One region of the Streptomyces sp. NPDC127117 genome, then DNA from elsewhere that is predicted to be linked to it. Evidence: riboswitches for the same ligand, from Rfam matches in the RefSeq annotation. Region 1 holds a riboswitch; each other region holds the start of a gene.
The links. Region 1 has a riboswitch for cyclic di-AMP ahead of ACFVH0_RS01730 (NlpC/P60 family protein). Riboswitches for the same ligand answer to the same signal wherever they lie in the genome.

Region 1 (7,291 bases):
AGAGAGAAGTTGGTGAACGACCAGCACCCCCACGCCGGGTACGCCGGATACGACAGTGAGGCGACCGGCAGCTTCGACAGCGACCCGCTCTTCGGATCGCTCCCCGGCGGTCACGACGGCGCGTACGGCAGCGGCTACGGCGCCGGGCAGTCCGGGTACAGCGGTCAGTACGACTCCACCCAGTGGGACACCGGCGCACACCCGACCACCTCGTACGACGCCTACGCCCCGTACGCCACGCAGCCCCAGCAGCAGTACGAGGCGGCGCAGACGTACGAGACCACGGCCACCTGGACGCCCGTGGCCGACTACGGCACGGAAGCGACCACCACCGCCACGTTCGCCGGCATCCCGGCACAGGGCGGCTCCCCGGACACCACGGGCCAGTGGGACACCGGCAACTGGCACACGAACGACCAGTGGGCCACCGGCGAAACGGCCGTGTACGACTCCGGCGCGTACGACGCCACCGCCTGGAACACCGGCGCCACGCCCGAGCACGATCAGCAAATCGCGCAAACCGCAGAAACCGCACAGGTGTCCTACGAGGCGCGGCCGGCACACGAGGCTCCCGAAGCTCACGAGACCTATACCGGCCTGGGCTCCTACGACCCCTACGAGCCCTACCTCACCGACGGCGCGGCCGACGCGGACGGCACGGACGGCACGGACGGCACAGCGGACGACGCGCATGACGCGGGCGTCGCGGTCGCCATGGATATCGCGGACATCGCGGACGCCGCACCCGGCCCGCACCGCACCCTCAGCCGCTCCGCCACCCGCAGCGGTGGCGGAGGCCGCAGTCGGCGGCGTTCCCCCTCGAAGCGTTCCGCGCTCCTCACCGTCGCCATTCCCTCCGCCTGCGTGATGAGCGTGGCCGGCATCGCCGCCGCCTCCGTCGGCGGGCTGGGCGGCGAGGACAAGAAGGACGACAGCAAGACCACGATGGCGGCGTCCGACCCCGGCTCCGTCAAGGCGGGTGTGGCCAACAACAAGCTGGACACCCAGCTCGCCAACCTCAGCGCCGACGCGGAGAACTTCGCCGACCGCGCCAGCCGCACCCAGGAGCGCATCGACCTGCGGGAGCGGCAGGCCGCCGAGAAGAAGAAGCGCGAGGAAGAGGCCGCCCGCAAGGAGGCCCTGCGCCCCAAGTTCGTCATGCCGGTCAAGCAGCACGGCCTCAGCGCGTACTTCGGCCAGGCGGGCGTCAACTGGATGTCCGTGCACACGGGCATCGACTTCCCCGTCATGGGGGGCACGCCCGTGATGGCCGCGACCGACGGCACCGTGCGCACCCAGCTGAACAGCGCCTACGGGAACATGGCCATCGTCACCATGGCCGACGGGACCGAGACCTGGTACTGCCACCTCAGTGGCACCAAGATCCGCTCGGGCCCGGTCAAGGCCGGTGATGTCATCGCGTACTCCGGCGACACCGGGAACTCGACCGGTCCGCACCTGCACTTCGAGGTACGGCCCGGGGGCGGAGCGGCAGTGGACCCACTGCCCTGGCTCCGCAGCCACGGCGTCAACCCGACCTGAGCCGAAAACGGGCGGGGCCGCGGCCCCGCCCGTCGCTCGCCCCGTCTACAGCTTCTCGACCGGCGCGTACCGCAGCAGCAGCTTCTTCGGGCGCTCGTCACCGAAGTCGACCGTGGCCTTCGCCTGGTCGCCGACGCCCTCGACGGCCGTGACCGTGCCGAGCCCGAACTGGTCGTGCGTGACCCGGTCCCCGACGGTCAGCGCGATCGTCGGCTTGTCGGAGGTCCGCCGGGTCGCGAAGCCCGAGGGGCCGGAGCGCGAACGCGAGGCGGACAGCGACGAGGTGATCCCCGACGTCGGTCCGGCCGGTGCCGCCATCGGCCCCTTCCGCTTCCACTCCAGGTGCTGGTCCGGGATCTCCTCCAGGAACCGCGACGGCGGGTTGTACGAGGGCTGCCCCCACGCGCTGCGCATCGCCGCCCGGGTCAGATAGAGCCGCTCGCGGGCCCGGGTGATGCCGACGTAGGCGAGCCGCCGCTCCTCCTCCAGCTCCTTCACCTGTCCCAGCGCCCGCATGTGCGGGAAGACGCCGTCCTCCATGCCGGTCAGGAAGACGACCGGGAATTCGAGGCCCTTCGCGGTGTGCAGCGTCATCAGCGTGATGACGCCGGAGCCGTCCTCGTCCTCGTCGGGGATCTGGTCGGAGTCGGCGACGAGCGCGACCTTCTCCAGGAACTCCGCGAGCGTGCCCGTCCCCGCGCCGGTGCCGGTGGCCGCGTCCGCGCCGTCCTCGCCCGCCGCACCGGCCGCGCCCTGCTCCTGCTCGAATTCGAGGGCCACGGCGGCCAGTTCCTGAAGGTTCTCGATCCGGGTCTCGTCCTGCGGGTCGGTGGACGCCTGGAGTTCGGCGAGGTAGCCGGTGCGCTCCAGGACGGCCTCCAGGACCACCGCGGGGCCCGCGCCCGATTCGACGATCGTGCGCAGCTCCTCCATCAGGGTGTTGAACCGCTTGACGGCGTTGGCCGACCGGGCCGCCATGCCGTACGCCTCGTCGACCCTGCGCAGCGCCTGCGGGAAGGTGATCTTCTCGCGCAGGGACAGCGCGTCGATCATCGCCTCGGCACGGTCGCCGATGCCGCGCTTGGGCACGTTGAGGATGCGGCGCAGCGGGACGGTGTCCTCCGGATTGGCCAGGACGCGCAGGTAGGCCAGGATGTCCCGGACCTCCTTGCGCTCGTAGAAGCGCACGCCGCCGACGACCTTGTAGGGCAGGCCGACGCGGATGAAGATCTCTTCGAAGACGCGGGACTGCGCGTTCGTACGGTAGAAGATCGCGACGTCACCGGCCTTGGCGTCGCCCGCGTCGGTGAGCCGGTCGATCTCGTCGGCGACGAACTGCGCCTCGTCGTGCTCGGTGTCGGCGACGTAGCCGGTGATGCGGGCGCCGGTGCCGGCGTTGGTCCAGAGGTTCTTGGGGCGGCGGCTCTCGTTGCGCTCGATGACCGCGTTGGCGGCGGACAGGATCGTCTGCGTGGAGCGGTAGTTCTGCTCCAGCAGGATCGTGGTCGCGTTCGGGTAGTCCTCCTCGAACTGGAGGATGTTGCGGATGGTCGCGCCGCGGAAGGCGTAGATCGACTGGTCCGCGTCACCCACGACGCACAGCTCGGCCGGGGCGTCGCCCTCGCCCGCCGGGCCGACCAGCTCGCGCACGAGGGTGTACTGGGCGTGGTTGGTGTCCTGGTACTCGTCGACCAGGACGTGGCGGAAGCGGCGGCGGTAGTGCTCGGCGACGTCCGGGAACGCCTGGAGCAGGTGGACCGTCGTCATGATGATGTCGTCGAAGTCCAGCGCGTTGGCCTCGCGCAGCCGGGACTGGTACATCGCGTAGGCCTGGGCGAGGGTCTTCTCGAAGCCGTCCGCGGCCTGGCCGGCGAAGGTCTCCTCGTCGATCAGCTCGTTCTTCAGGTTGGAGACCTTGGCGGTGAACGACTTCGGCGGGAAGCGCTTCGGGTCCAGGTCGAGGTCGCGGCAGACCAGGGCCATCAGCCGCTTGGAGTCGGCGGCGTCGTAGATCGAGAACGACGAGGTGAAGCCGAGCCGCTTCGACTCGCGGCGCAGGATGCGTACGCACGCGCTGTGGAAGGTCATGACCCACATCGCGTTGGCGCGCGGACCGACGAGCTGCTCGACGCGCTCCTTCATCTCGCCCGCGGCCTTGTTGGTGAAGGTGATCGCCAGGATCTGGCCGGGGTGCACCCCGCGCTCCGCGAGCAGGTGGGCGATCCGGTGGGTCAGCACCCGGGTCTTGCCCGAGCCGGCCCCGGCGACGATGAGCAGCGGGGAGCCCGCGTGGACGACGGCGGCGCGCTGCTCGGTGTTCAGCCCGTCGAGGAGCGCCGCGGAGTCGATGACGGGGCGGTGCGCGCCGTCGCGGTAATAGGCGTCCCTGGGCGGCGGGGGCCCGTCGAACACGCCCGCGAAGAGGTCCTCCGGGACCGCTTCGGGTACGGAGTCCTCGGGGGGCGGCGGGGGCTCTTCCTCCGAGTGCTGGAGGCCGGCCAGGAAACTGTCGTCAAAGAGGCTGCTCATCGCTTGTCGAGTCTAGGCCGCCGCACCGACACCCGTCGGCCTCATGACGAACCGCACACGACCGACGGCACACAAAGAGAGCGGTCACCCACTCCCCGTAAGGGAATCCGGTCGGCGGCACCCCGCTCCGGCAAGGTCACGAAAATGTATCGGGCATATCGAACATCAACCTTCACAGCAGCACCATGGGTTGGCTAGCGTGCTCGACCGGGCGGCCCGTACCCCCTTGAGGCGAACCACGCCTAGCGGGCGCCCCCGCCGAATCCGGGCTGCCTTCAATGGAGTTCGGAACCGGGGACCCACACGCAGTACCGGGGTGAATCGGTCCTTATCCCCCACTCGGACCGTAGGGCAGCCTTCCGTTCCGCCCGAACCCGACAGCTAACCCGGTAGGCGGTCCACGGAAGGAGATGCCGGCCTTGGCGTCGCATCGCAAACCGCGCACCCGGGTGCGCACCACCGCACCGGCCGTCGGGCTCACCACTGCGGCCCTGGCGTCCGTGACCCTGCTCTCCACGCAGAGCGCCGTGGCCGCGCCCGATCCGAAGCCCCGCGTCGAGGACGTACAGAAGAAGGTCGACGACCTCTACCGGCAGGCGGGCACCGCGACCCAGCAGTACAACCAGGCGAAGGAAGCCTCCGCCGCCCAGCGCGCCAAGGTCGACGCCCTGCTGGACGACGTCGCGAAGCGCGCCGACAGGCTCAACGACGCCCGCAGGACGCTCGGCACCTACGCGGCCGCGCAGTACCGCAGCGGCTCCATCACGCCGAGCGCGACGTTCTTCCTGGCCGACGACCCGCAGTCGTACTTCGACCAGAGCCAGCTGATGGACCGGATGACCAGCCGGCAGCAGAAGGCGATCACGGACTTCCGTACGCAGCAGGCCAAGGCGGCGAAGAAGCGTTCCGAGGCGGTGCGGAGCCTGGAGACGCTGACGACGACGCAGACCACGCTGCGCACCAGCAAGCGGAACGTCCAGAAGAAGCTGGGCGAGGCGCGCACGCTGCTGTCGAAGCTGACCGCCGAGGAGAAGGCGCGACTGGCGGCGATCGAGCGCAAGAAGGAGGCGGAGGCCGAGCGCAAGGCGCAGGAGCTGGCGAAGCAGCAGGCCGCCGCGAAGGCCGAGGCGGACCGCGAGGCCGAGGAGGCCGCGAAGGGGTCGGGGGGCGGCAGCGGTACGGGGACGGGCAGCGGGACCGGCTCGGACAGCAGCGCCACCACCAAGGCGGAGAAGGTCCTCGCCTTCGCCAGGGCCCAGCTCGGCAAGCCGTACGTCTGGGGCGCGACGGGCCCGGCGTCGTACGACTGCTCCGGGCTCACCCAGGCCGCCTGGAAGGCGGCGGGGGTCGGCATCCCGCGCACCACGTGGGACCAGGTCAAGGTCGGCACCCGGGTCGCCACGGCGGACCTGCGGCCGGGGGATCTCGTCTTCTTCTACGACGACATCAGCCACGTCGGCATCTACAAGGGCGACGGGATGATGATCCACGCGCCGAAGCCCGGCGCGAACGTGCGCGAGGAGTCGATCTACTACATGCCGATCTACGGCAGCGTGCGCCCGGCGTAGCGTGCCTCCACCCGTCGCGCCGCCCCTGCACCGGGGCGGGGGCGGGGCGGGGGGGGGGGGTGGACAGCCGGGGGGTTGAGTATTTGTTGGTGGGGAGCCCCCCCCCCCCCCCCCCCGCGGCCCCCCGCTTCCTTGCCGCCGGGGCCCCACGGCCAGGGTGAGCGGCAGCGCAGCCGAGCGCCGTGCCGCCGCGGCCACTTGGGCCAGACTCATCGGATTCTCACCACTTCTCCCGCCCGCGCCGAGGTCGGGCGGCCGTCTCTCGCCGCGATCCGCCCCGACACCACAACGGTATCGATGCCTTCGGGTGCCAGCAGGGGGCGGTCGAAGTCGGCGGTGTCGCGCACCGACGACGGGTCCAGTACGACCAGATCGGCGACGGCCCCGTCGCGGACCACGCCGCGGCCGGTGAGCCCGAACCGCCCGGCGGGCAGGCCGGTCATCTTGTGCACCGCACTCTCCAGCGGGAGCAGTCGTTCGTCGCGGGTGTAACGGCCGAGTACCCGGGCGAAGCTTCCCGCCCAGCGCGGATGCGGCCGACCGGGTTTGGGGACACCGTCCGAGCCGATCATCGACAGCGGGCTGGCGATGACCCGGCGGACGTCGTCCTCTCGCATGGAATGGCTGATGATGGTCACTTCGCCCTGCTCGGCCAGCAGGAGATCGCAGGCCAGGTCGACCGGATGGATGCCGCGCTCGGCCGCGAGGTCGGCGATGCTGCGCCCCTCGGCCTCGGGCCGCGTCCGCGCGGCGGCCACCGAGATGAGGTCCCAGCCGCCGTTTCCCACGGTGTTCTCCCACCCCTCGACGCCCCGAGCGATGTCCGTCCTGATCCGGTCGCGGGTCTCGGGCCGGCGCAACCGTTCCAGCAGCGCACCGACGCCGCCCTCACTCGCCCACGGGGGCAGCATGGCGTGCAGGACGGTGCTGCCCGCCGTGTACGGATAGACGTCGCACAGCACGTCCACGCCTTCGGCGCGGGCTCGTTCCAGCCGGGGCAGGGTGCGCAGTGTGGCGCCCCAGGCGTGCCGGCCCGCGGTCTTGTGGTGGGAGATCTGCAGCGGGGCGCCGGAGCGTACGGCGATCTCCAGGGCCTCCTCCAGCGCGGACTCCACCTGTGACATCTCGTCGCGCAGATGGGTGACGTAGGGCTTGCCGTGACGGGCGGCGACCCTGGCCAGCGCGACGATCTCCTCGGTGTCGGCGTACGTGCCGGGAGGGTAGATCAGCCCGGTGGACAGACCGGCCGCCCCCTGGGCCAGCGACCGGTCGAGCAGCGCGCACATGGCGTCCAGCTCGTCGGGCCGCGGCGGCCGGGCCTCGAAGCCCATCACTCCGGCGCGCAGCGTGCCGTGGCCGATCAGCGAGGCGATGTGGGTGTGGCGCAGAGCCGGGTCCTGTCCGGTGGCGAACGCGTCGAAGTCCACCGAGGGCCGCACCGGTCCGAGCCCGAACGTCACCCTGAGATGCTCGGCGAGCTCCGGCAGCCGGCGGGGGAGCGAGGGGAACAGGCTGGTCCCGCAGTTGCCGCAGATCTCCGTGGTGACGCCCTGGAGCAGCGGAGCGAGACGGAGGTCGTCGATCGGCTCCGTGGTACCGCCGGCTCCGTGGGGCGCGGCGAGGGCGTCGGAGTGCGTGTGCACGTCGATGAA
Region 2 (7,291 bases), on a different contig from region 1:
GCGCGGCGCCCTGCCCAACGGCCTCACGGTGCTGCGCTGCCACCGCCCCGGCCAGCAGGTCGTGGCCGTCGAGATCTTCCTCGACGCCCCGCTGGACGCCGAGCCCGAGGGTCTCGACGGCGTGGCCACGATCATGTCGCGGGCGCTGAACGAAGGCACCGACAAGCACACCGCCGAGGAGTTCGCCGCCGAGCTGGAGCGCTGCGGCGCCACCCTCGACGCGCACGCCGACCACCCCGGTGTCCGGGTCTCCCTGGAGGTCCCCGCCTCCCGGCTGGCCAAGGCCCTCGCGCTGGTGGCCGAGGCGCTGCGGGCGCCCGCCTTCGCCGAGAGCGAGATCGAGCGGCTGGTACGCAACCGGCTCGACGAGATCCCGCACGAGCAGGCCAACCCGGCCCGGCGTGCCGCCAAGCAGCTCTCCAAGGAGCTGTTCCCGGCCACGGCGCGGATGTCCCGCCCGCGCCAGGGCACCGAGGAGACGGTGGCGCGGATCGACTCGGCGGCCGTGCGCGCGTTCTTCGACGCCCACGTCCGGCCGTCCACGGCGACCGCCGTGGTAGTCGGGGACCTCACCGGCATCGACCTGGACGCCCTGCTCGCCGACACCCTCGGCGACTGGTCCGGAGACGCCGCCGCACCCCGCCCCGCCCCGCCGATCACCGCCGACGACACCGGCCGCGTGGTCATCGTCGACCGTCCGGGCGCGGTGCAGACCCAGCTGCTGATCGGCCGGATCGGCGCCGACCGGCACGACAGCGTGTGGCCGGCCCAGGTGCTCGGCACGTACTGCCTGGGCGGCACCCTCACCTCGCGGCTCGACCGGGTGCTGCGCGAGGAGAAGGGCTACACGTACGGCGTGCGGGCCTTCGCCCAGGTGCTGCGGTCGTCGGCCCCGGACTCCGCCTCGGGGGCGACCGGCGCCGCGATGCTCGCCATCAGCGGCTCGGTGGACACCGAGTCCACCGAGCCGGCGCTGAAGGACCTGTGGACGGTCCTGCGGACCCTGGCGGCCGAGGGCCTGACCGACGAGGAGCGCGAGACGGCCGTGCAGAACCTCGTGGGTGTGGCGCCCCTGAAGTTCGAGACGGCGGCCTCCGTCGCGGGCACCCTCGCCGACCAGGTCGAGCAGCACCTGCCGGACGACTACCAGGCGCAGCTGTACGCCCGGCTCGCGGAGACCGGCACGGTCGAGGCGACCGCGGCGGTCGTCAACGCCTTCCCGGGTGACCGGCTGGTCACGATCCTCGTCGGCGACGCCGCACGGATCGAGGAGCCCGTCCGGGCCCTGGGCATCGGAGAGGTGTCGGTGGTCACCGGCTGACGTCCGGCCCGTCACAACAGGTCCCAACTCGACATTTCGCCGCATATCAGGACAGAAGGAAGGCCCTTGCGAGTGTCATCTCGCCAGGGTCTTCCTTTTTGTCCGTTCTGGGGGAAGGTTGCCTGTCTGCCCTGTGGGATGCGCTACAAAATGGCCTGTCCGTTTGGTGAATGAAAGTGACCCCGCTTAGCGTCGGCTCGACTGCCCGTCACTCGTATGCCGCATCCGCGACGTACCGGACAGTCATCGCCGAGTCCCCGTCAGGCGCGAGCCTGGGGAGCCGGGGACCCACGCAGTCCCTGGGGTGAATCGGACGCCTGAGCCCGGATGGGCCGGGGTGTCCGTAGGAGACCTTCCTGCTCCGAACCCGTCAGCTAACCCGGTAGGCGAGAAGGAAGGAAAGGACCAGCCACTCCATGGCGTTCACCCGTGCCACCGGGAAGCACCGTGCCCCGAGCCGACTGACGCGCGGCAGCGCGAAGGCCGTCGGCGTCGCGGCTCTGGCCACCACCGGCGTCATCGGCGGCCTGGCCGCTCCCGCCTTCGCGGCGGACTCCGACGCACCCTCCGTGAGCGAGACCGGTCTCAACCAGGTCATCGCCATCGACAAGACCCTCGCCGACCGGATCGACGCCCAGGCCGACGCCCAGCAGCATCAGGCCGACGTCGCGGCGAAGGCGAAGGCCGAGGCCCACCGGAAGGCCGAGGCCAAGAAGAAGGCCGAGGCAAAGGCCAAGGCGGCGGCCGAGGCCAAGGCCGAGGCGAAGCGCGCCGCCGAGGCCCGCGCCGAGAAGGCCCGCGCCGCCCGGTCCGCCGAGCGCACCCGCCTGGGCTCCTTCCAGCTCCCGGTCGCGGGTTCGTACGTAAGCACCGGCTACAAGTCCAGCGGCTCGCTCTGGTCCTCCGGCAGCCACTCCGGCATCGACTTCCACGCCGCCTCCGGCAGCTCCGTCGTCGCCGTCGGCGCCGGCACGGTCGTCGAGGCCGGCTGGGGCGGCGCGTACGGCAACAACATCGTGCTCCGGATGACGGACGGCACGTACACGCAGTACGGCCACCTCTCCTCGATCGGCGTCTTTGTCGGCCAGAGCGTCGGCGCGGGCCAGCAGATCGGCCTCTCCGGCTCGACCGGCAACTCCACCGGGCCGCACCTCCACTTCGAGGCCCGGACGACCCCGTCGTACGGGTCCGACATGGACCCGGTCGCGTACCTGCGCGCCCACGGCGTCCACGTCTGACCGACGCCCACCGCACCACCTCGTCGAAGGCCCCGGCAGCGCGCCGGGGCCTTCGCCATGCCCGCCTCCTCGACCGCGGGAGACGACCGGCCGCCGAACCGTCCCGTGGCCAAAAGATATTCATGAATTTCCGCCCGGCATCGGAAATGCAGCCGCATTGCAATAGAGTCGCGGAACAGGCGTCGGCCGGCCGCGTTTCGCGGGGATTGAGGCGGAGGTTCGGACATGCGCATTCCGGCGCATTCGGTATGCACGGCAATCCGTGACGACATCGTCTCCGGTGTCTTCGAACGCGGCAGCCGTCTCACGGAGGAGTTGCTGGCCCGCCGTTACGGGGTTTCCCGCGTCCCGGTACGGGAGGCGCTGCGCACCCTGGAATCCGAGGGCTTCGTCGTCACCCGGCGGCACGCGGGCGCCTGCGTCGCCGAGCCCACCGAACTGGAGGCGGCCGACCTCCTGGAGGTCCGCACGCTGCTGGAGCCCCTGGGCGCCGCCCGCGCCGCGCAGCGCCGCACCGAGGCGCACCTCAAGGTGCTCCGCGGCCTCGTGCGGCTCGGCCAGGACCGGGCCCGGCGCGGCGAGGGCGAGGATCTGCGCTCACTGGGCGGCTGGTTCCACGAGACGCTGGCGCAGGCCTCCGGCAGCCCCGGCCTGATCGCGCTGCTCACCCAGCTGCGGCACAAGATCGACTGGATGTACGCGGTCGAGCAGCCCGCCCGGCCGGTGGATTCCTGGGCCGAGCACGGGGCGATCGTGGACGCGGTGGCGCGCGGCGACGCGGAACGGGCCAGGACGCTGGCCGCCCACCACGCGGAACGGGCTGCGGCCGCGCACCGGCTGCGACGGCGGCCCGGCACGCCCCGGGCCGACCGGGTGAGGACCTCGCAACATTCCGTAAACACCGCGGGTGTCCGCCATTAACAATCGCGCCGTATACAAAGAGAAGTCATTGTGCGGGGCGCATTCCGAGTGGTCCGGATTTTGCCTTCCTGGATTCTGCCCTGCCCGGATTCCGCTCCACCCGGATTTCGTGGGCCTGGATCCTGGGTGCCGGAATTCATCCTGCAAGCACCGGAAAAACAAAAGAGCCGCAGACCCGGTTCAGGGTGCCACGGCTCTCTCGCGGAAGATGTTTCAGACGGTCTCCGGGAGTTCCTCAAGTCCGTCGGCGACCAGCTTGGCCAGACGGTCCAGGGCGGCTTCGGAGTTGTCGGCCTCGGAGGCGAGCACGATCTCCTCGCCACCCTGCGCGCCGAGACCGAGGACCGCGAGCATGGAAGCGGCGTTCACCGGGTTGCCGTCGGCCTTGGCGATCGTCACGGGGACGCCGGAAGCCGTGGCGGCACGGACGAAGATGGAAGCGGGGCGGGCGTGCAGGCCCTCGGCCCAACCGACGTTGACGCGGCGCTCAGCCATGGTTCTGCCCTTCACGAATCAACAGTTGTCTAGACCAGTCTCTCACGCGGTGCGCGGTGCTCCGGCCGACCCCGGGAACAGCCCGTAACGCCTGCGGACCCGCCGATCGGCCCTCTCAGCCTGCCCCGGCCCCGAGGCCTACGCGACCGCTGACGGAGCCGTACTCTTTGCCCATGCAGCCCGCGCCGGAGCAGAGTCCGCATCACGCTTATCCCGACCACTGGGAAGCGGACGTGGTGCTCCGCGACGGAGGCACCGCGCGCATCAGGCCCATCACCACGGACGACGCCGAACGGCTGGTCAGCTTCTACGAGCAGGTTTCCGACGAGTCGAAGTACTACCGGTTCTTCGCCCCGTACCCTCGGCTGTCCGACCGGGACGTGCACCGCTTCACCCATCACGACTACGTCGACCGGGTGGGGCTCGCCGTCACGGTCGGCGGCGAGTTCATCGCGACCGTCCGCTACGACCGGATCGACGAGCGGGGCAGGCCCGCCTCCGCCCCCGCCGACCAGGCCGAGGTCGCCTTCCTCGTCCAGGACGCGCACCAGGGCCGGGGTGTGGCCTCGGCCCTCCTCGAACACATCGCGGCCGTCGCCCGCGAGCGCGGCATCCGCCGCTTCGCCGCCGAGGTGCTGCCGGCCAACAACAAGATGATCAAGGTGTTCCGGGACGCCGGGTACACCCAGCAGCGCAGTTTCGAGGACGGCTCCGTCCACCTCACCCTGGACCTCGAACCGACCGCCGAATCCCTCGCCGTCCAGCGCGGCCGTGAACAGCGGGCGGAGGCACGGTCCGTGCAGCGCCTGCTGGCCCCCGGCTCCGTCGCCGTCATCGGCGTCGGCCGGACCCCCGGCGGTGTCGGCCGCACCGTTCTGCGCAACCTCCTCGGAGCCGGCTTCACCGGCCGCACGTACGCCGTGAACCGCGCCTTCGCCGCAGACCGGGCCACCGTCGACGGCGTCCCCGCCCACCGCTCCATCGGCGAGATCGAGGAGCCGGTCGACCTCGCGGTCGTCGCCGTCCCCGCCGACCGGGTTCCGGAAGCCGTCGCGGACTGCGGCGAGCACGGCGTCCAGGGCCTGGTGGTGCTCTCCGCCGGATACGCCGAATGGGGCGCCGAGGGCCGGGAACGGCAGCGCGAACTGGTCCGGCAGGCCCGCTCGTACGGGATGCGGATCATCGGCCCGAACGCCTTCGGAGTCATCAACAACGCCGAAACGGTCCGGCTGAACGCCTCGCTCGCCCCCGAGCCGCCCGCCCCCGGACGCATCGGCCTGTTCACCCAGTCCGGAGCGATCGGCATCGCGCTGCTCTCCGGGCTCTACCGGCGCGGCGCGGGCCTGTCCACCTTCATCTCCGCGGGCAACCGTGCCGACATCTCGGGCAACGACTTCCTCCAGTACTGGTACGAGGACCCCGACACCGACGTCGCCCTGCTGTACCTCGAATCGCTCGGCAACCCCCGCAAGTTCACCCGCCTCGCGCGGCGCACCGCGGCGATGAAGCCGGTGGTCGTGGTGAAGGGCGCCCGGCACAGCGGTTCCACGCCGCCCGGCCACGCGGTGCCGATCAGCCGGATCCCGGACGCGACGGTCTCGGCGCTGATGCGGCAGGCGGGCGTGATCCGGGTCGACACGGTGACCGAGATGGTCGACGCGGGCCTCCTCCTCGCCGACCAGCCGCTCCCGGCCGGCCCCCGGGTCGCGATCCTCGGCAACTCCGAATCGCTCGGCCTCCTCACGTACGACGCCTGCCTCGCCGAGGGGCTGCGCCCGCGCCCGCCCCTCGACCTGACCACCGCCGCCACCCCGCAGGACTTCAGGAACGCCCTCGCCGAGGCCCTGGCCGACGACGGCTGCGACTCGGTGGTGGTGACGGCGATCCCGTGGGTCGGCGAGGACGGCGAGGCGGAATCGGGCGACGGAGAGGTGCTCGCGGCCGCCCTGCACACGGCCGCCGCCGCGGGCCCGGCCAAGCCGGTGGCCGTCGTGCACGTCGAGATCGGCGGGCTGGCCGAGGCCCTCGCCGCGGCCACCAGCACGGTCGCCCAGCCGCGCCCCCCGGCACAGCCCGCCCCGGCCGTGAGCCCCACGCGCACCTCAGCCACCACCCCGCCCGACCCCGGCCCGGCGCCCACGACCCCCGTCACCGGCGCCCCCGGCCCCCGCAACGGCCGGATCCCCGCCTACCCCGCAGCCGAACGGGCGGTGCGCGCCCTGGCCGAGGCGGTGCGGTACGCGCAGTGGCGACGGCAGGCCGCCGCGCCCGGCAAGGTGCCCGAGTTCCTCGACGACACCATCGACGAGCCCGGCACCGCCGGACTCATCGACACCCTCCTCGGCCCCGACCCCGACCCGAGGGGCCTCCAGCTCGCACCCGACCAGGCCCGCGAGCTCCTGGGCCGCTACGGCATCACCGTGCGGCCGACGCTCCCGGCACCCGACCCGGAAGCGGCCGTCGTGGCGGCGGCCCGGCTCGGCTACCCCGTGGCGCTCAAGACCACCGCACCGCACCTGCGCCACCGCGCCGATCTCGGCGGTGTCCGGCTCGACCTCGCCAACGAGACCGCGCTGCGCCGGGCGTACGGCGAGCTGACCGACCTGCTCGGCAAGCCCGCCGAACTCCAGCCGGTGGTCCAGGCCATGGCGCCGCGCGGCGTCGACACCGTCGTACGGGCCACGATCGACCCGGCGGCCGGCGCCGTGCTCTCCTTCGGGCTCGCGGGCGCGCCCTCCGAACTCCTCGGTGACACCGCCCACCGCCTCGTCCCGGCCACCGACCGCGACGCCGCCGAGCTGATCCGGTCCATCCGGGCGGCCCCGGTGCTGTTCGGCTGGCGCGGTGCGGCGCCGGTGGACACCGCCTCGCTCGAAGAGCTGCTGCTGCGGGTGTCCCGGCTGGTCGACGACCACCCCGAGGTGGTCTCCATCGCGCTGGAACCGGTCGTGGTCGCCACCCAGGGGCTCACGGTCCTCGGTGCGAGCGTCCGCCTCTCGCCGCCCCCGGCCCGTACCGACCTCGGCCCCCGCCGCCTCCCCAACTACTGACGCCGGCCGGGGCGGGCACCGTCCCGCCCCGAGGTCCCGGTCCGCCCTGCCGCGCAACGTCCCCGGCAGTCATCCGCCCCCCGTAGGATGGTGCTCATGGCTAAGACCGGTACGACGACCCAGGGGCTGCGCGCGGCGATCGAGCGCAGTGGCTACTACCCGGCCCTCGTGGCCGAGGCGGTGGAGGCCGCCGTGGGCGGTGAGCCGGTCGCTTCGTACCTGGTGCACCAGGAGACAACCTTCGACTCGAACGAGGTGCGCCGCCA
Region 3 (7,291 bases), on a different contig from region 1:
CGTCCGCGGCCAGCAGGTTGTCGATCGTCAGGCCGTATCTGCGGGTGAGGTAGCCGTGGCCGCCGCCCAGGGTGAGGCCGCCGATGCCGGTGGACGACAGGATTCCGGAGGGGGTGGCCAGCCCGAACGCGTGGGCGGCGTGGTCGAGATCGCCGAGCGTGGCGCCGCCGCCGACCGTGGCCGTCCGGGCGGCGGGATCGATGTGCGCCCACCGCATGGGCGAGAGGTCGATCGTGACGCCGTCGTCGACCAGGCACAGACCCGCACCGCTGTGCCCGCCGCCGCGGACCGCGAGCGTGAGCCCCGCGTCCCGGACGAAACCGACCGCGGCCATCACGTCCGCCGCGTCGGTGCACCGCACCACCGCAGCCGGGCGCCGGTCGATCATGGCGTTGTAGACCGTGCGGGCCCGGCGGTACTCCGGGTCCTGCGGGCCGATGACGGGACCGCGCAGCGCGGTCCGCATCGCGCCCAGGGCCGCGGACGTGGTGCCGTCCATGGCGGGCCATCTCCTCGTACGTCGAGATGGGGACCGCACCCCGCTCGGCCCGCCGTGAATCCGGCGCCCCGAGAGCCTCGGGCGGCGACGGCCACCGTGGCTGATGCCTCAAGCGTCCTCGCGGTCCTGGCGCCCGGCCACTTCGCCGGACCGCTCGGAGGGAGACATACGCGCTGCGCCGGAGAACGGCGGAGCGGGCGGTGGGGGCGGCGGTACGGGTACGGACGTCAGACGAGGAGCTTCGTCTTCGCCCGCTGGTACTCCTCGTCCGTGATGGCGCCCCGGTCCCTCAGCTCGGCGAGCTTCGCCAGGTCGTCGACGTGGCTCCCCTTCTTCGTGGCGTCGCCGCCCGCGTCTGAGGTGCCGGCGGCTTCCCGTACGTACGCCTTGAAGGCCGCGTCACGGTCCTGGGCTTCCTTGATGTCCCGCTTGCTCATGGACTTGCCGCGCACGATCACGTACACCAGGACGCCGATGTACGGCAGCAGCAGCGTGAGGACCAGCCAGCCGGCCTTGCCCCAGCCGCCGAGGTCGTGGCTGCGGAAGATGTCCGTGATCACCTTGAACAGCAGGAACAGCCACATGACCCAGAGGAAGAACCAGAGCATGGTCCAGAAGAGGTCGAGCAAGGAGTAATCGTCCACGGTTCGCTCCCCGATCAGCGCGAGTTCATCGCGTCGGCAGGACAGAAGGTAAAACAGTCATATCACCGCATATCCAAGCCCGCTCGCTGATCGTCGGCCGCTCGCGGGCACCGTTCCACCGGGGTGGGTGCGGAGTACCGTGGAGATGTCGAGGGAGGCTCGGGCCTCCAGGAGGCGGGGTCGCCTCGTGTCCATGAAGCGGTGCGGGACACCGTGTGAGAAGCGGCGTGAGCAGGCGTACGCGGGGACGCTCACGAGGGCGACGCATGCACCGGGCAGATGAGTCCGCCCGGAGCCCGGTCGGGGCTGTCGGCCGCGTCACCGTGCCGATTCCGTCCGGCGGTCCGGGCGAAGTGCTGGTGGCCGTACGGGGTGGGTCCGAGGCCTACACCGCATGGTCGGCGACGCCGATCGACAGGGACGCGCGCGTCGTCGTCGTCGACACGGTCTCGGCCCGCGGCGTGATCGTGGAACGCCTGCCGTCCTGAGCCGAAGGCCGAAAGCAATCGCGTACCCGACGGAAGCAGTGTCGTACGGCAGGAGTCTTCCCATGTTCTTCTGGCACGTTCCCGCCCCCAACGAGGCGATGCTCATCTCCGGTTCCAAGGGGCAGACCCTGGACACCCAGTTCCGGATCGTCACCGGGCACGGCAGTTTCGTGCTCCCGGTGAAGCAGAAGGCACGCATGCTCTCCCTGGCGCTGCGCGAGGCGGAGATCACCGAGGACTGCGTCACCCAGCAGGGCATCCGCCTCAACGTCCGGGCCGTGGCCGTCTTCAAGGTCGGCGACGACGCCGTGTCCATCGCCAACGCGGCCCGCCGCTTCCTGACCGAGCAGGACCAGATGGAGGAGCTCGTCGGGCGGATCTTCGCCGGACATCTGCGTTCCATCGTCGGCGGACTGACCGTGGAGCAGATCATCCGCGAACGCAACCGGGTCTCCCAGGAGGTCATCGCGGGCAGCCACGGCGAGATGGAGAAGCTCGGCATCGTCGTGGACGCCCTTCAGATCCAGGAGATCGACGACGCCACCGGCTACATCAAGAACCTCGCGGCCCCACACGCCGCCGCGGTCGCCAGCCAGGCCCGGATCGCCGAGGCCAAGGCCGACCAGGAGGCCAGCCAGCGCGAGCAGCAGGCCGCCGCGCTCAAGGCGGAGTACGAGCGTGACACCGCGATCAAGCGGGCCGGCTTCCTCGCCGAGACCGAGCAGTACAACGCCCGCGCCGCCCAGGCCGGACCGCTCGCCCAGGCAAGGGCCTCGCACGAGGTCATCGAGGAGCAGACCGCACTCGCCGAGCGTCAGGCCGCACTCGCCGCCCAACGGCTGGAGGCCGAGGTCCGGCGCCCGGCGGACGCCGAGGCGTACCGGCAGCGCACCCTGGCGGAGGCGGCTCGTGACCGGGTCAAGTTCGAGGCCGACGGCAACGCGTACACCGAGCGGGCCCTCGCCCAGGCGCAGGCGGACGCCAACAGTGTGCGCGCCGCGTCGCTGCGTGACGGCAACCAGGAGCTCATCGCGGCCAACCGCATCGTGGAGAACCTGCCCGCGCTGGCCGACGCGGCTGCCAGGGGTATGTCCGGCGCCGACCTCACCGTCCTCAACGGCACCAATGGCGTCAACGAGATGGCGGCGGGCGTCGTCGGCCAGGGGCTGGCGATCCTCCACTCCCTGCAACGCGGTGCGAACCCGGTGAAGCAGCCGGCCGTCCACGGGAAGGCCGATTCCGTGCCCCGTATCTCCGAGACGAACCAGTCGTCCTGAAGCGGCTCGGCGAAGGCGGGACGCGAGACGGGACGAAGAGTGGGGTGAAGGGCGGGACGAAGGGGCGGGACGAGGGACGGGACGAAGAGTGGGGTGAAGGGCGGGACGAAGGGGCGGATGTGGGCGGATGAAGGGCGGGCGAACCCGAGTGGTCAAAAGGGCTCCGGGGATGCCGTAGAGTTGTGTTCACCGACGCGGGGTGGAGCAGCTCGGTAGCTCGCTGGGCTCATAACCCAGAGGTCGCAGGTTCAAATCCTGTCCCCGCTACTGAAGAATTCAGGCCCGGCACGCACGCAGCGTGCCGGGCCTGATTCGTTTCGCCGCGTGGCATGCGAGCCGCAGCGCACATGTCCCCCCATTGGCCGATGAGGAGTCGCCGCTTCGTTCCGGTCCGGCGAGCCTGGGGGTGGGGCGCGGTACCGTCCGCAGCCGCGCGCGTACCGGGCAGGAGACCACAGGTGTGGAAGCGGGAGAAGCGGCGCGGCGAGCATGCCGGGAGCGGTGCCCGCACCCGGCAGTTCGTACGCGCGCTGCCTCCCCTGATGATTCTCGGCGGGCTGCTGTTCGACATCTTCACCCCGCCGGCCTTCACTGCCATCCCGCTGTTCGTGGCCGCTCCGCTGATCGCCGCCCCGTTCTTCTCGCTGGCCAGCACCATCCGCACCGGTATCGCCTCGATGCTGGCCGTCATCGTGCTGCGGCTGTACAGCAGCACGCTGCCCGAGGCCGTGCCGCTGATCGAACTGCTGACCCTGGCCACGGTCTCGGTCCTCGCGGTCGTGATCAACGGGGTCGTGCGGCGGGGCAACGAGCAGCTGGCCTCCGCGCGGTTCATCGCGGAGACCGCCATGCGCGCGGTGCTGCCGAAGCCGGCCGACCGGACCGGCGGACTGCAGGTCGCGGCCCGCTACGAGGCGGCGCAGGCGGACGAGTTCATCGGCGGTGACCTGTTCGCCGTGTCGGACACCCCGTGGGGGGTGCGGCTGGTGGTCGGGGACGTGCGGGGGAAGGGGCTCGCCGCCGTGGAGACGGTGGCGGTGGTCATCGGGGCGTTCCGCGAGGCGGCCGAGCAGGAAGCCTCGCTGGAGGGCGTGGCGGGGCGGCTGGAGCGGGCGCTGGCCCGGGAGGAGGCGCGACAGGGCGGGCTCGACGTGCTCGAAGGGTTCATCACCGCCGTGCTGGCCGAGATCCCGTCCGGACTGTCCCGGGTACGGATCGTCAACCGCGGTCACCCCGAACCGATCCTGCTGCATCCGGACGGGGCGCTGGAGGTGCTGAAGCCGTCGGTGCCCGCGCTGCCGCTCGGGATGGACCTGGGGGCATGGCCGGAGTGCACGGACGAGTGGGATCTGCCGGCCGGGACGACCCTGCTCCTCTACACGGACGGCCTCTCCGAGGCACGGAACGCCGAGGGAGTCTTCTACGATCCGGCGGCCCGGCTGCGCGGGCGGATCTTCCCGGGGCCCGAGGAGTTGCTGTCCGCCCTGACCGATGACGTACGGCTGCACACGGGCGGCGAATCGACCGACGACATGGCGCTGCTCGCGGTCGTACGTCCGGCGGAGGGGCAGCCGGACCGGAGAAGGACCGTGCCGATCGTCGGTGCCGAGGGGGCGTGACGGCGGAGGTGCCACCGTGTGTGATCGAAGGGCGCCGCTCCGCATAACATTTGACGCAACGTCAGAATCAGGGTAGTGACTGAGGGTCGGTCAACTCGTCCGATTCCACCCGCTTGTGTCCCGTAAAGTCCAGGCCAAAGAAGTGAACGATCAGTTGGAACAGCTTGGAATACGGCCCCGGTGTCTATTAACGTTCGATAACGCAGCGCGGTCGTCCCAGCCGTCGTCAGTGGCGGCACCGTGCGCGAGCGCCGAATTCCGCAAGGGAACCGGGGAACCACCTACATGGGGTGAATCGGGCATCTGTGTCTCGTGAGAGGCAGAGGGGCCCGTAGGAGACCTTCCTGCTCCGAACCCGTCAGCTAACCCGGTAGGCGAGAAGGAAGGAAAGGAGTGCGCCCCCGTGGCGTCCAACAAGCCTGCCCCCGAGGCCCCGTCCCGGTTCGATCACGACTACGGCACCGAGCCCGGCGGCGACTTCACCGGCAATTTCACGGGCGGGTTCACCGGTGAGCCCGACCGTGACTGGGACGAGTGGAACCCCACCGAGGAGTCCGTCCGCCCCGTGCGCGGCAGGCACCGCGTCGCCAAGCAGCGCAACGGGCTCGCCCGCAGCTCCACGGTGCTGGGTGTCGGCGTCATAGCGGCGGTCGGCGCGGGTGGCATGGCCACCGCGCAGAGCAAGCCGCCGGTCTCCATCTCCGTGCCCGACTCGATCACGGACCACCTCCCCGACGCCAAGTCCCTTCCCGGCGTGGGTGCCTTGTTCTCCGACGAGTCCGAGGCCGACAGGACCGAGGTCACGGCCGCCACCGCCCCGCTCACCACCGCCGGCATCACCACCGCCGAGGCCGAGCAGGGCACGACGGACGCGGGCGAGGCGCTCCGCGCCCGCATCCTCCAGCAGGCCGAGCAGCAGCAGGACGCCGCCGACGCCGAGGCCAAGGCGGCCGAGGAGAAGAAGGCGGCGGAGAAGGCGGCCGCCGAGGCCAAGAAGCAGCAGGACGAGGCCGAGGCCAAGGCCGCCGCCGAGAAGAAGAAGGCGGAGGAGGAGGCCAAGAAGAAGGCGGAGGCGCTGCGGCTCGCCAAGCTCGCCGCCAGCTACGCCATCCCGACCTCCTCGTACACGATCACCTCGACCTTCGGCGAGGCCGGCTCGATGTGGTCCTCCGGCTACCACACGGGCCTCGACTTCGCGGCCCCGACCGGCACCCCGATCAAGGCCATCCACGGCGGCACGGTCAAGTCGGCCGGCTGGTCCGGCGCGTACGGCTACCGCACGGTGCTCGAACTCGACGACGGTACGGAGCTGTGGTTCTGCCACCAGTCCTCGATCGGCGTCAGCGTCGGCCAGAAGGTCACCACCGGCGAGACCATCGGCCGGGTCGGCGCGACCGGCAACGTGACGGGACCGCACCTCCACCTGGAGGTCCACACCGCCGGCGGCACGGGCATCGACCCGATGGCCTGGCTCCGTGGCAAGGGCCTCAACCCTTGAGTCGGCGCCCGTCCCGCTGAGTCGGCGCCCGTCCCGCTGAGTCGGCGCCCGCCGGGCTGAGGCGGCGCCCGCCGGGCTGAGACGGCGCCTGCCTCTTGAGTCGGCGCCTGCCTCTTGAGTCGGCGCCCGCCCCTTGAAGTGGCGCCTGTCCCGCCCGTCTCGTGGGGCGCTCGGTCCGAGCCGGTTCGCCGGCCGATGAACCCCGGCAGTCCTGACGCTCACCCCCCGACGTCAGGGCTGCCGGTCTGTTTGTGGGCGGTGGGGCGTGAAGGGGGGCGCGGTGAGTTCCTGGAGCAGTCGGGATCCGGAATTCCGGAATAGCGGGCTCACCGGAATCCGTTGCTTCACTTATGACTTCTCTTCGTAAGCTGGGCACTTCCGACCTTCAGGTCTTCCCGCTCGCTCTCGGCGGCAACGTCTTCGGCTGGACCGCCGATGAGGCGCAGTCGTTCGCCGTGCTGGACGCGTACGCCGCGGGCGGCGGCAACTTCATCGACACCGCCGACGGGTACTCGGCCTGGGTTCCGGGCAACGAGGGCGGCGAGTCCGAGACCGTCATCGGCAAGTGGCTCGCCGCACGCGGCAACCGCTCCGACATCGTCGTCGCCACGAAGGTCAGTACCCACCCCCAGTACAAGGGGCTCGCTCCCGCCAACATCAAGGCCGCGGCCGAGGAATCGCTGCGCCGGCTCGGCACCGACCACATCGACCTGTACTACACGCACTTCGACGACGAGACCGTGCCGGTCGAGGACATCATCACCGCCCTGGACCAGCTGGTGAAGGAGGGCAAGGTCCGGGAGATCGCCGCCTCCAACATCGGCCCCGAGCGGCTCCAGGCGTCCCTGGACTTCTCGGAGCGCGAGGGCCTGGCCCGCTACGTCGCCCTTCAGCCGCACTACAACCTGGTCTCCCGCGACACCTACGAGGGCGAGCTCCAGGACACGGCGGCCCGTGCCGGGCTCGGCGTCGTGCCGTACTTCGCCCTGGCCTCCGGCTTCCTCACCGGCAAATACCGTCCGGGCTCCTCGGTGGAGAGCGCGCGGGCGGAGGGTGCCCGGCAGCACCTGGAGTCGGAGCGGGGACAGAAGGTCCTGGCCGCGCTGGACAAGGTCGCCAAGGAGCGCGATGCGCAGATCGCGACCGTCGCGCTGGCCTGGCTCGCGTCCCGGCCGACCGTGGTCGCGCCGATCGCCTCGGCCCGTACGGTCGAGCAGCTGCCCGCGCTGCTGGCCGTCGCGGACCTCACGCTGACCGAGCAGGAAC
Region 4 (7,291 bases), on a different contig from region 1:
CGCGCAGTCTGCCGAACCGCGGGCGCAGGCCGTGCAGGCTCAGCACGGTGCGTCCGGTGGGCACCGCCGTGTGCGGGAGGCTCACGCGGATCTCGGCATCGTCGCGGACCGCGTCCGCGGCCTCCTCCCGGCGTTCGCGCGCCTCGCTGAGACGTTCCTCGTGGACACCGCGAAGCCTGCCCGCCGACTCCTGCGCCGATCGCTTCCGGCGGCCGGCCAGGATCTTCGGCAGGCTGCCCTCGGCCTCCGCCTTCCGGCCGTTCTTCTGGCGCCGGGCCAGCTTCATATGGGTCTCCTCCAGTTCGCGCTTCTGGCGGCGCACATCGGCCTCGGCGGCCCGCAACATCCGCCCGGCGGCCTCCTGTTCGGCAGCCACGGCCTCCTCGTACGCCGACCAGCCGCCGCCGTACCAGTTCACCGAGCCGGTGCGCAGTTCGGCGATGCGGTCCACGCGCTCCAGCAGTTCGCGGTCATGGCTGACCACGATCAGCACCCCCGAGCGCCAGGTGTCGACCGCCTCGTAGAGCCTGCGGCGGGCGAACGCATCGAGGTTGTTGGTGGGCTCGTCCAGGAGCAGGACGTCGGGGCGCTCCAGCAGCAGCGCGGCCAGCCGCAGCAGGACGGTCTCCCCGCCGGACAACTGGCCGACGGTGCGGTCGAGTTCGACGCCGCCGAGGCCGAGCGAGCCCAGCGTCGCCAGGGCCCGTTCCTCGACGTCCCAGTCGTCGCCGATCGTCTCGAAGTGCTTCTCGTCGACATCCCCGGCCTCGATGGCGCGCAGTGCCGCACGCCGCTCGGCGATGCCCAGTGCCCGGTCGACCCGCAGTGTCGTGTCGAGGGTGATGTTCTGCGGAAGGTGGGCGAGGCTGCCGCCGACGGTCACCGTCCCCTGGGCCGGGCGCAGTTGACCGGCGAGGAGTCGCAGGAGTGTGGACTTGCCCGCGCCGTTGTTGCCGACGAGGCCGACGCGGCCCCGGCCGATGCTCAGCGAGAGCCCGTCGAAGACGGTGGTGCCGTCCGGCCACCGGAAGGTCAGGGCGGAGCAGGTGAGGGAGGCGTGAGGGGTGGGGGGAGTCGCCATGGTGTTCCTCGCATTCGCAAGCGCAGAGATGGGGGCTTCGTATGCGAGCACCACGCAGCGACCGGACAGCGGAAGGAGGTGCGACGGTCCTGGAGATCGAGGGACGGCTCATGCACCGAGGTCGCATCCACGCGGAGTCACGGGCAGTGCGGGGCACTGCTACGGCGTGACGGGCGTACGGGCGAAGCCGTACGGCGCGATGTTCGCGAACCTCAGATGCGCAACGTCCACCTCAATCGGAGACAACAGGACTTCAGAACTGTAAACGACGGAGTGAAGGAAAGGCAATGTCATCGGGTGCCGGGGCGGGCGCCGGAATAGTTGGGCGAAATGCCCGCTTTTGTGAATTCGTGGCGCGAGTCACGTCCTGCCTGTCGCGTGCCGCACCCCGCGGTTCGGTTCCCTTTCCCCGCAAGTGGAGCGGGTTGTGCGATGTGAGGTGGATTACTGAAATTCCGGTAAATCGATCTTGTGGGTGAATTGCATTCGGAAAATGGGGTCTTGTCCCTTCCGGCTCTTCTCGCCTACGGTCACCGTCAATCCGGACGGAACGCCGAATCCTGCCGCTGTCCGGCAATCCGACCCACTCATGCACGGCAGGAGCGGGGAACCCAGGTAAGCCGCCGGTCCGGAATCCGGAACGGCTCGGGGTGAAGCCGCGCTGGTGCGCGGCCAGGCATCTCCAGCCTGAACCCGACAGCTCACCTCGCAGGCGACGGAGAGGAATCCACCATGTCCGCAACGGGTACGTACCGTCGTCGCAAGTCCACCACACTGACCCGCGGTTTCATCGCCGTGGGCACGGGCGCGGCCGCCCTGCTGCTTCCGCTGCTGGGTGCCCACACCGCCTCGGCGGCTCCGGCGCAGACCGCCGCCGCACCGGCCGCGCCGTCGGCGTACACGAACGATCTGGACGGCTGGATCAAGCAGTCGCTGGCCGTGATGGCCGAGCACGGTATCCCCGGCAGCTACGAGGGCATCCACCGCAACGTCATGCGCGAGTCGTCCGGCAACCCCAGGGCGATCAACAACTGGGACTCGAACGCCGCCGCCGGGACGCCCTCCAAGGGCCTCCTCCAGATCATCGATCCGACGTTCCGGGCCTATCACGTGCCCGGGACCGCGTCGGACAGCTACGACCCGGTCGCCAACATCACGGCCGCGTGCAACTACGCGGCCGCCAAGTACGGCTCCATCGACAACGTCTTCGGTGCCTACTGACGTGACCGCACCGCCGGCGTGACCCCACCACCGCCCGGCCCGGGCCGTCCCGAGGTCAGCCCAGGCGCGGGGGTGTCCGGTCGGCATGGCGGAGGATCGCGCGGACGGTGAGGCGGGACGGCGCGAGACGCAGGGCCGTAGTGCGCAGGGCGACGGCCGGCGGACGGGACAGCCGCCGGCCCATCCGCCCGGCCTGCCTGGCGGCCCGCGCGACCGCCTGGCTGCGGGGCCGGCGCTCGGCGTCGTAGCGGCCGAGCGCCGACTCGACGGTGGCTCCGGCGGAGAGCGAGGCGGCCAGTGTCAGGGGTGATGACCGCAGACCGACGGACCGTCCTCGCCGATGCCGCCATCCATGTGCTGGCCGATGAGGGGATGCGGGGCCTGACCCACCGGGCCGTGGACCGGGCGGCCGACCTGCCGCCGGGCACCACCTCGGCGTACTTCCGCACCCGGCAGGCACTGCTCACCGCACTCGTCCGACGGCTCGTGGCGCAGGACCAGGCGGAGTTGCAGGCGGCCGGCGAGCAGGCGCAGGTGCCGCGCGCCGCCGCCGAACTGACGGACGGGCTCGCCGGCTTCGTCGAACGGCGGCTGACCGGCGAGGGGCGGCAGCGGTCGCTCGCCCGCTACGCCTGCGCGGTCGGGAGCGTGCGCCACCCGGAGCTGCGCGAGATTCTCGTACCCCGACAGAACACGGCCCGTGACGTGGTGCGGGCGTTCCTGCGCGCGCAGGGCGTCGCCGACGCCGAGGGCCGCACGCTCACACTGCTGACCTGTGTGGACGGACTCGTCTTCGACCGGCCGGTGGGCGGCGGGGGAGTGCCGAGGGGCGAGATCGCGGGGCTGGTCGCCGCGGCGCTCCGCGACTGCGGCGAGGAAGCCGGCGCGACCGGCCCGGGGTGATCCCGTACGCGTTACTCCTGGGCGGGTTCCGCCGCCTGCTCCGGCTCGGAGCGGGGCAGTACGGGCACGGTCGCCGCCGCCCCGTTGCGGACCGACTGCACCACCGCGTCGTGCAGTCGGCGGCTGTCCTCCTCCGAACAGCACGGCACCGGACTGCCCGACATGGTGAACCAGTCGATCGCACCGCTGTACTGCACGGTGACCTGGGCCGTGTCGTCCGCCCAGGTCGTGTGAACGGTCAAGTCCCCGGACAGCACGCCGACCTCGTCCGTGAGCACGCCGCCGCGCCCCGAGAACACACCGCAAGTGGTCCATGACGCCCAACCCATGACTCCAGGCTGGCACCAAGACCGCGGATCCGCGACCCGCGGGCTCCGTGCCTCGCCCGCACCCCGGCCGCCCGGGGTGCCGTTCCACCCTTCCGGATGCTGGAAATGGGGAAACTTTCCCACGGGCCGGGCTGCGGTTCCCGCACCCCCCGATCCCTGGACATTGACGCGTTGTTAGCGCCAAATCGTCGGATCAGCCCTTCAGAACAACGAATTCCGAAGGTGAACACCTCTTGACCTGCGGAACACGTCAGGATTGCATGTCGCGCTGGGAGCGCCGAAACCACTCACCACGTCCTCGTCTGGAGGCGATACCGCTCCCGTGCTCGGACACCGCACCTGTTGATCGGAACCGCACGATGACCGAAACGCTCAGCGCTCCCCAGGCGCTCGCACCAGCGACCGGCCCCACTCCACAGAAGCTCAAGCGTTCCATCGGCGTCGTGGGCGGAACACTGCTCACGCTCTCCTGCGTGACGCCCGCCTCGACCCTCTTCGTGGTCGTACCGGACCTGTTCTCCAGCCTCGGCACGTACACCGCCCTCACCATCGCCATCGGCTCGCTGCTCTGTATCGCGGTCGCCTTCTGCTACTCGGAGCTGGGCACGCTCATCCCGAGTGCCGGCGGTGAGTACGCCATGGTGTCGACGATGGCCGGGCGGCTCGCCGGGTGGCTCGTCTTCGTGCTCTCGCTGCTGGTCGTGATGATCGTGCCCCCGGTCATCGCCATGGGTACGGCCGACTACCTCGCTCCCATCGTGCACATTCCGGCCTCCGTCGCGGGCGCCGGCGTGATGGTGCTCGCCACCCTCGCCGGTCTGCTGGACCTGCGCGCCAACGCGTGGATCACCGGCATCTTCCTCGTCCTCGAAGTGATCGCGGCGGCCGTCGTCGCCGTTCTCGGCTTCGCCCACTCCGAGCGCGGCGCCTCGGCGCTGGTGCACGGTACGGTTGCCTCGTCGGGCGGCGGGAGCTCGACCGTCACCGCGATGATGGTGGTCTCCGGGCTCGCCATCGCGCTCTTCATCACCCAGGGCTTCTCCACCGCCGTCTACCTCTCGGAGGAGCTGGAGAACCCGCGGCGCAACGTGGCCCGCACCGTGCTGGCCACCCTCGCCATCTCCAGCGCGGTCATCCTCGTCCCGGTCATCGCCATCACGCTCGGCGCTCCCGATCTGGCGGCCCTGACCTCGGGCGACCTCAACACCATGGTCGCCGCCTGGTCCAACTCGGCCGTCGGCACCTTCGTCAGCCTCTGCGTCGCCCTCGCGATCATCAACGCCGGCATCGTGATGGTCATCCAGAACTCGCGGGTGCTGTTCGCCTCCGCCCGTGACAAGGCATGGCCCGGACCGGTCAACAACGCCCTGTCCCGGCTCGGCCGGTTCGGCTCCCCGTGGGTCGCGACCCTGGTCGTCGGCGTCCCCGGCGCGGCACTCTGCTTCGTCAATCTCGACACCCTGTACGGCGTCACCGGCGTCTCCGTCACCGCGATGTACCTGCTGGTCGCCGTCGCCGCACTGCTCTGCCGCCGCGGCGCGCACCGTGAGGCGGCGGCCTGGCGGATGCCGCTGTGGCCCGCGATCCCGGTGCTGCTGATCGCCGTGCTGGCGTACATCCTGACCCAGCAGGAGACCGAGTACCTGCTGTGGACCGGCGGGATCACCGCGGTCGCCACGCTCTACTGGGCGTTCTACCTGCGGCCCCGCCGGGAGACCCGCTGGCTGGTCAGCATTCCGGAGGACGCGCAGTCCTGACCCGTACGTTCTCCGTGCCGTGCCCGGCCCGTCGGCGGTGACCCACCGCGGACGGGCCGGGCACCTTTCGGGCCGGGCCCGGTCGCCCGACCGGGCGCCGTACCGGCCCGACGACGGGCGGACCCGCCCCCGGCTCCCGCACAGTGGGGTGAGGGCAGTCCGTCGTCGGAACGCGGGGAGTCGAAGCGGGATGAGTGTGAAAAGGGTCGGAGTCGTCGTACACCAGGGCCGCCCCGAGGCCATTGTCGCGGCGGGCGTCGTACGTGACTGGTGTGCCCGCGAAGGCATCCCGTGCACCGACATCGACGTGTGGCGCGACGACGAACGCAGGCGCGGTGGGCGTGAGGAGGCCGATGTCGCGGGCAACCCCGATCTCATCGTGACGCTCGGCGGCGACGGGACATTCCTGCGCGGCGCCCGGATCGCCGCCAAGAACGACGGCGCCGTCCTCGGGATCGACCTGGGCCGCGTCGGCTTCCTCACCGAGGTTCCGGCGAAGGACGTGGTCCGGGCGCTCGACGCCGTCCACCGGGGCCGGGCGGCGGTCGAGGAACGCATGACCCTGACCATGCGGGCCTCCCGCGTACTCGAAGTGCCCAAGGACATCGGCGCCCTGATGGGCTACGGACGACGCCCGATGCTGCCGCCCCCGCAGGTCGACCTCGACGCGGAGGCCGCGGCGGAGGACTGGGGCGTGGCACTGGACGTCACCGCGCTCAACGACGTCGTCGTGGAGAAGCTCGCCCGCGACCGGCAGGTGAGCCTCGGCGTGTACATCGGCGGCCGGCTCCTCGCCTCGTACTCGGCCGACGCGGTCATCATGGCCACCCCCACCGGCTCGACCGCCTACAGCTTCGCCGCGGGCGGCCCGGTGGTCTCGCCACGCATGGACGCCGTCCTCTTCACACCCGTGGCGGCACACATGACCTTCGACCGCACCGTGATCGCCGCGGCCGACGAACCGATCGCCGTCCGGGTCCTGCCGCACTCGGGGCAGGGCGCGGTGACCATCGACGGCCAGTTGCGCGGCGTGCTCGACGCCGGGGACTGGGTCGGGGTGTACGCGGCACCGCACCGCCTCCGGGTCATCAGGCTCGGCCCGCACGACTTCTACGGACGGCTGCGCACCCGCCTCCGCCTCACCGACGCCCCGGCCACGGCGGCCGACGGGGCGAGCGCACCCCTCTTCCGCCCCGACGGGCCGGTCCCGCACGACCTGGCCCACCTCCACCTTCCCCCGGCGGACCGGGACGAGGCCGACCGCGCCCGACCGCGCCGGGAGTCCCCCGGACCGCGCCCGTGACCCGGGGCCGCGAAGAATTCACCGCAGCCATCGAAGCCAAGCCGCACACCACCTTCGGCGAAGTGAAGGCCGATGTCCTGGAGCGTCACGTACCCGGGTTCGAGCCGGGCGACTTCGTGGACACCATCCCGGACTCCGCCCGGCCCGGGTGAGATTCCGGCGCACGCCCGGAGCGACGGGGAGGAGCGGCCCCGCCCTCGCGGTGCCCCGGCGGGAGCCCGGGTGGAGCAGGCCCCCGTCGCTATAGTTGGCGCCTACAGGAAAGTGACCGTGCAGAGGCGCTCGGTGCGCCACGGGCCCGTCCCGCGGCCCCGAAGGACACCGCTGCCACGCGGAAGGTCCGGCGGCCGAACGGCTCCGCGCCCGCTGCCCGTTCCTCCACCGTCCACGGAAAGGGCGAGCGATGCCGGCCGTCCTCGTACTGCTGCTCGCCGGAACCTGGCTGCTCTCCGGCGCCCTGGTCACCGGAACCGACCCGCTGATCGTCGCCGTGGGCCGCACCGCGGTGTGCTGCCTGGTCCTCACCGCCGTCGCCGTCACCACCGCGGAAGGCAGGGCCGACCTGCGCCGGGCCGCCGCCAGGCCGGGCACCGTCTGGCTGCTGGGCCTGCTCGGCTTCGCCGGGTACGCGGCGGGAACCCTCCTCGCCATCCCGCGCATCGGGACCTCACTCACCAATCTCGTCGTCGCGCTGATG

Region 2: linked by a shared signal. The riboswitch ahead of ACFVH0_RS19535 (M23 family metallopeptidase) and the one ahead of ACFVH0_RS01730 (NlpC/P60 family protein) in region 1 are both predicted to bind cyclic di-AMP.
Region 3: linked by a shared signal. The riboswitch ahead of ACFVH0_RS37200 (M23 family metallopeptidase) and the one ahead of ACFVH0_RS01730 (NlpC/P60 family protein) in region 1 are both predicted to bind cyclic di-AMP.
Region 4: linked by a shared signal. The riboswitch ahead of ACFVH0_RS13930 (transglycosylase SLT domain-containing protein) and the one ahead of ACFVH0_RS01730 (NlpC/P60 family protein) in region 1 are both predicted to bind cyclic di-AMP.

What each region holds. Positions count from the first base shown of each region.
Region 1 covers NZ_JBHXTM010000001.1:369,497-376,787, reverse strand. Annotated here, with positions in the region: gene ACFVH0_RS01740 (M23 family metallopeptidase) at 13-1,542, shown strand; gene pcrA (DNA helicase PcrA) at 1,588-4,071, opposite strand; cyclic di-AMP (ydaO/yuaA leader) riboswitch at 4,318-4,483, shown strand; gene ACFVH0_RS01730 (NlpC/P60 family protein) at 4,491-5,639, shown strand; gene ACFVH0_RS01725 (amidohydrolase family protein) at 5,849-7,291, opposite strand, start outside.
Region 2 covers NZ_JBHXTM010000020.1:118,085-125,375, forward strand. Annotated here, with positions in the region: gene ACFVH0_RS19530 (M16 family metallopeptidase) at 1-1,321, shown strand, start outside; cyclic di-AMP (ydaO/yuaA leader) riboswitch at 1,559-1,724, shown strand; gene ACFVH0_RS19535 (M23 family metallopeptidase) at 1,738-2,559, shown strand; gene ACFVH0_RS19540 (GntR family transcriptional regulator) at 2,785-3,480, shown strand; gene ACFVH0_RS19545 (HPr family phosphocarrier protein) at 3,694-3,975, opposite strand; gene ACFVH0_RS19550 (GNAT family N-acetyltransferase) at 4,149-7,025, shown strand; gene ACFVH0_RS19555 (DUF5998 family protein) at 7,122-7,291, shown strand, end outside.
Region 3 covers NZ_JBHXTM010000077.1:1,012-8,302, forward strand. Annotated here, with positions in the region: gene ACFVH0_RS37170 (FAD-binding oxidoreductase) at 1-499, opposite strand, end outside; gene ACFVH0_RS37175 (SHOCT domain-containing protein) at 727-1,143, opposite strand; gene ACFVH0_RS37180 (hypothetical protein) at 1,410-1,631, shown strand; gene ACFVH0_RS37185 (SPFH domain-containing protein) at 1,694-2,908, shown strand; tRNA gene ACFVH0_RS37190 (tRNA-Met) at 3,102-3,175, shown strand; gene ACFVH0_RS37195 (PP2C family protein-serine/threonine phosphatase) at 3,367-4,527, shown strand; cyclic di-AMP (ydaO/yuaA leader) riboswitch at 4,767-4,919, shown strand; gene ACFVH0_RS37200 (M23 family metallopeptidase) at 4,931-6,025, shown strand; gene ACFVH0_RS37205 (aldo/keto reductase) at 6,376-7,291, shown strand, end outside.
Region 4 covers NZ_JBHXTM010000013.1:5,262-12,552, reverse strand. Annotated here, with positions in the region: gene ACFVH0_RS13935 (ABC-F family ATP-binding cassette domain-containing protein) at 1-1,081, opposite strand, end outside; cyclic di-AMP (ydaO/yuaA leader) riboswitch at 1,623-1,809, shown strand; gene ACFVH0_RS13930 (transglycosylase SLT domain-containing protein) at 1,814-2,302, shown strand; partial or broken gene ACFVH0_RS13925 (FAD-dependent oxidoreductase) at 2,358-2,606, opposite strand; gene ACFVH0_RS13920 (TetR/AcrR family transcriptional regulator) at 2,612-3,205, shown strand; gene ACFVH0_RS13915 (hypothetical protein) at 3,217-3,534, opposite strand; gene ACFVH0_RS13910 (APC family permease) at 3,894-5,291, shown strand; gene ACFVH0_RS13905 (NAD(+)/NADH kinase) at 5,482-6,594, shown strand; partial or broken gene ACFVH0_RS13900 (diguanylate cyclase) at 6,633-6,746, shown strand; gene ACFVH0_RS13895 (EamA family transporter) at 6,998-7,291, shown strand, end outside.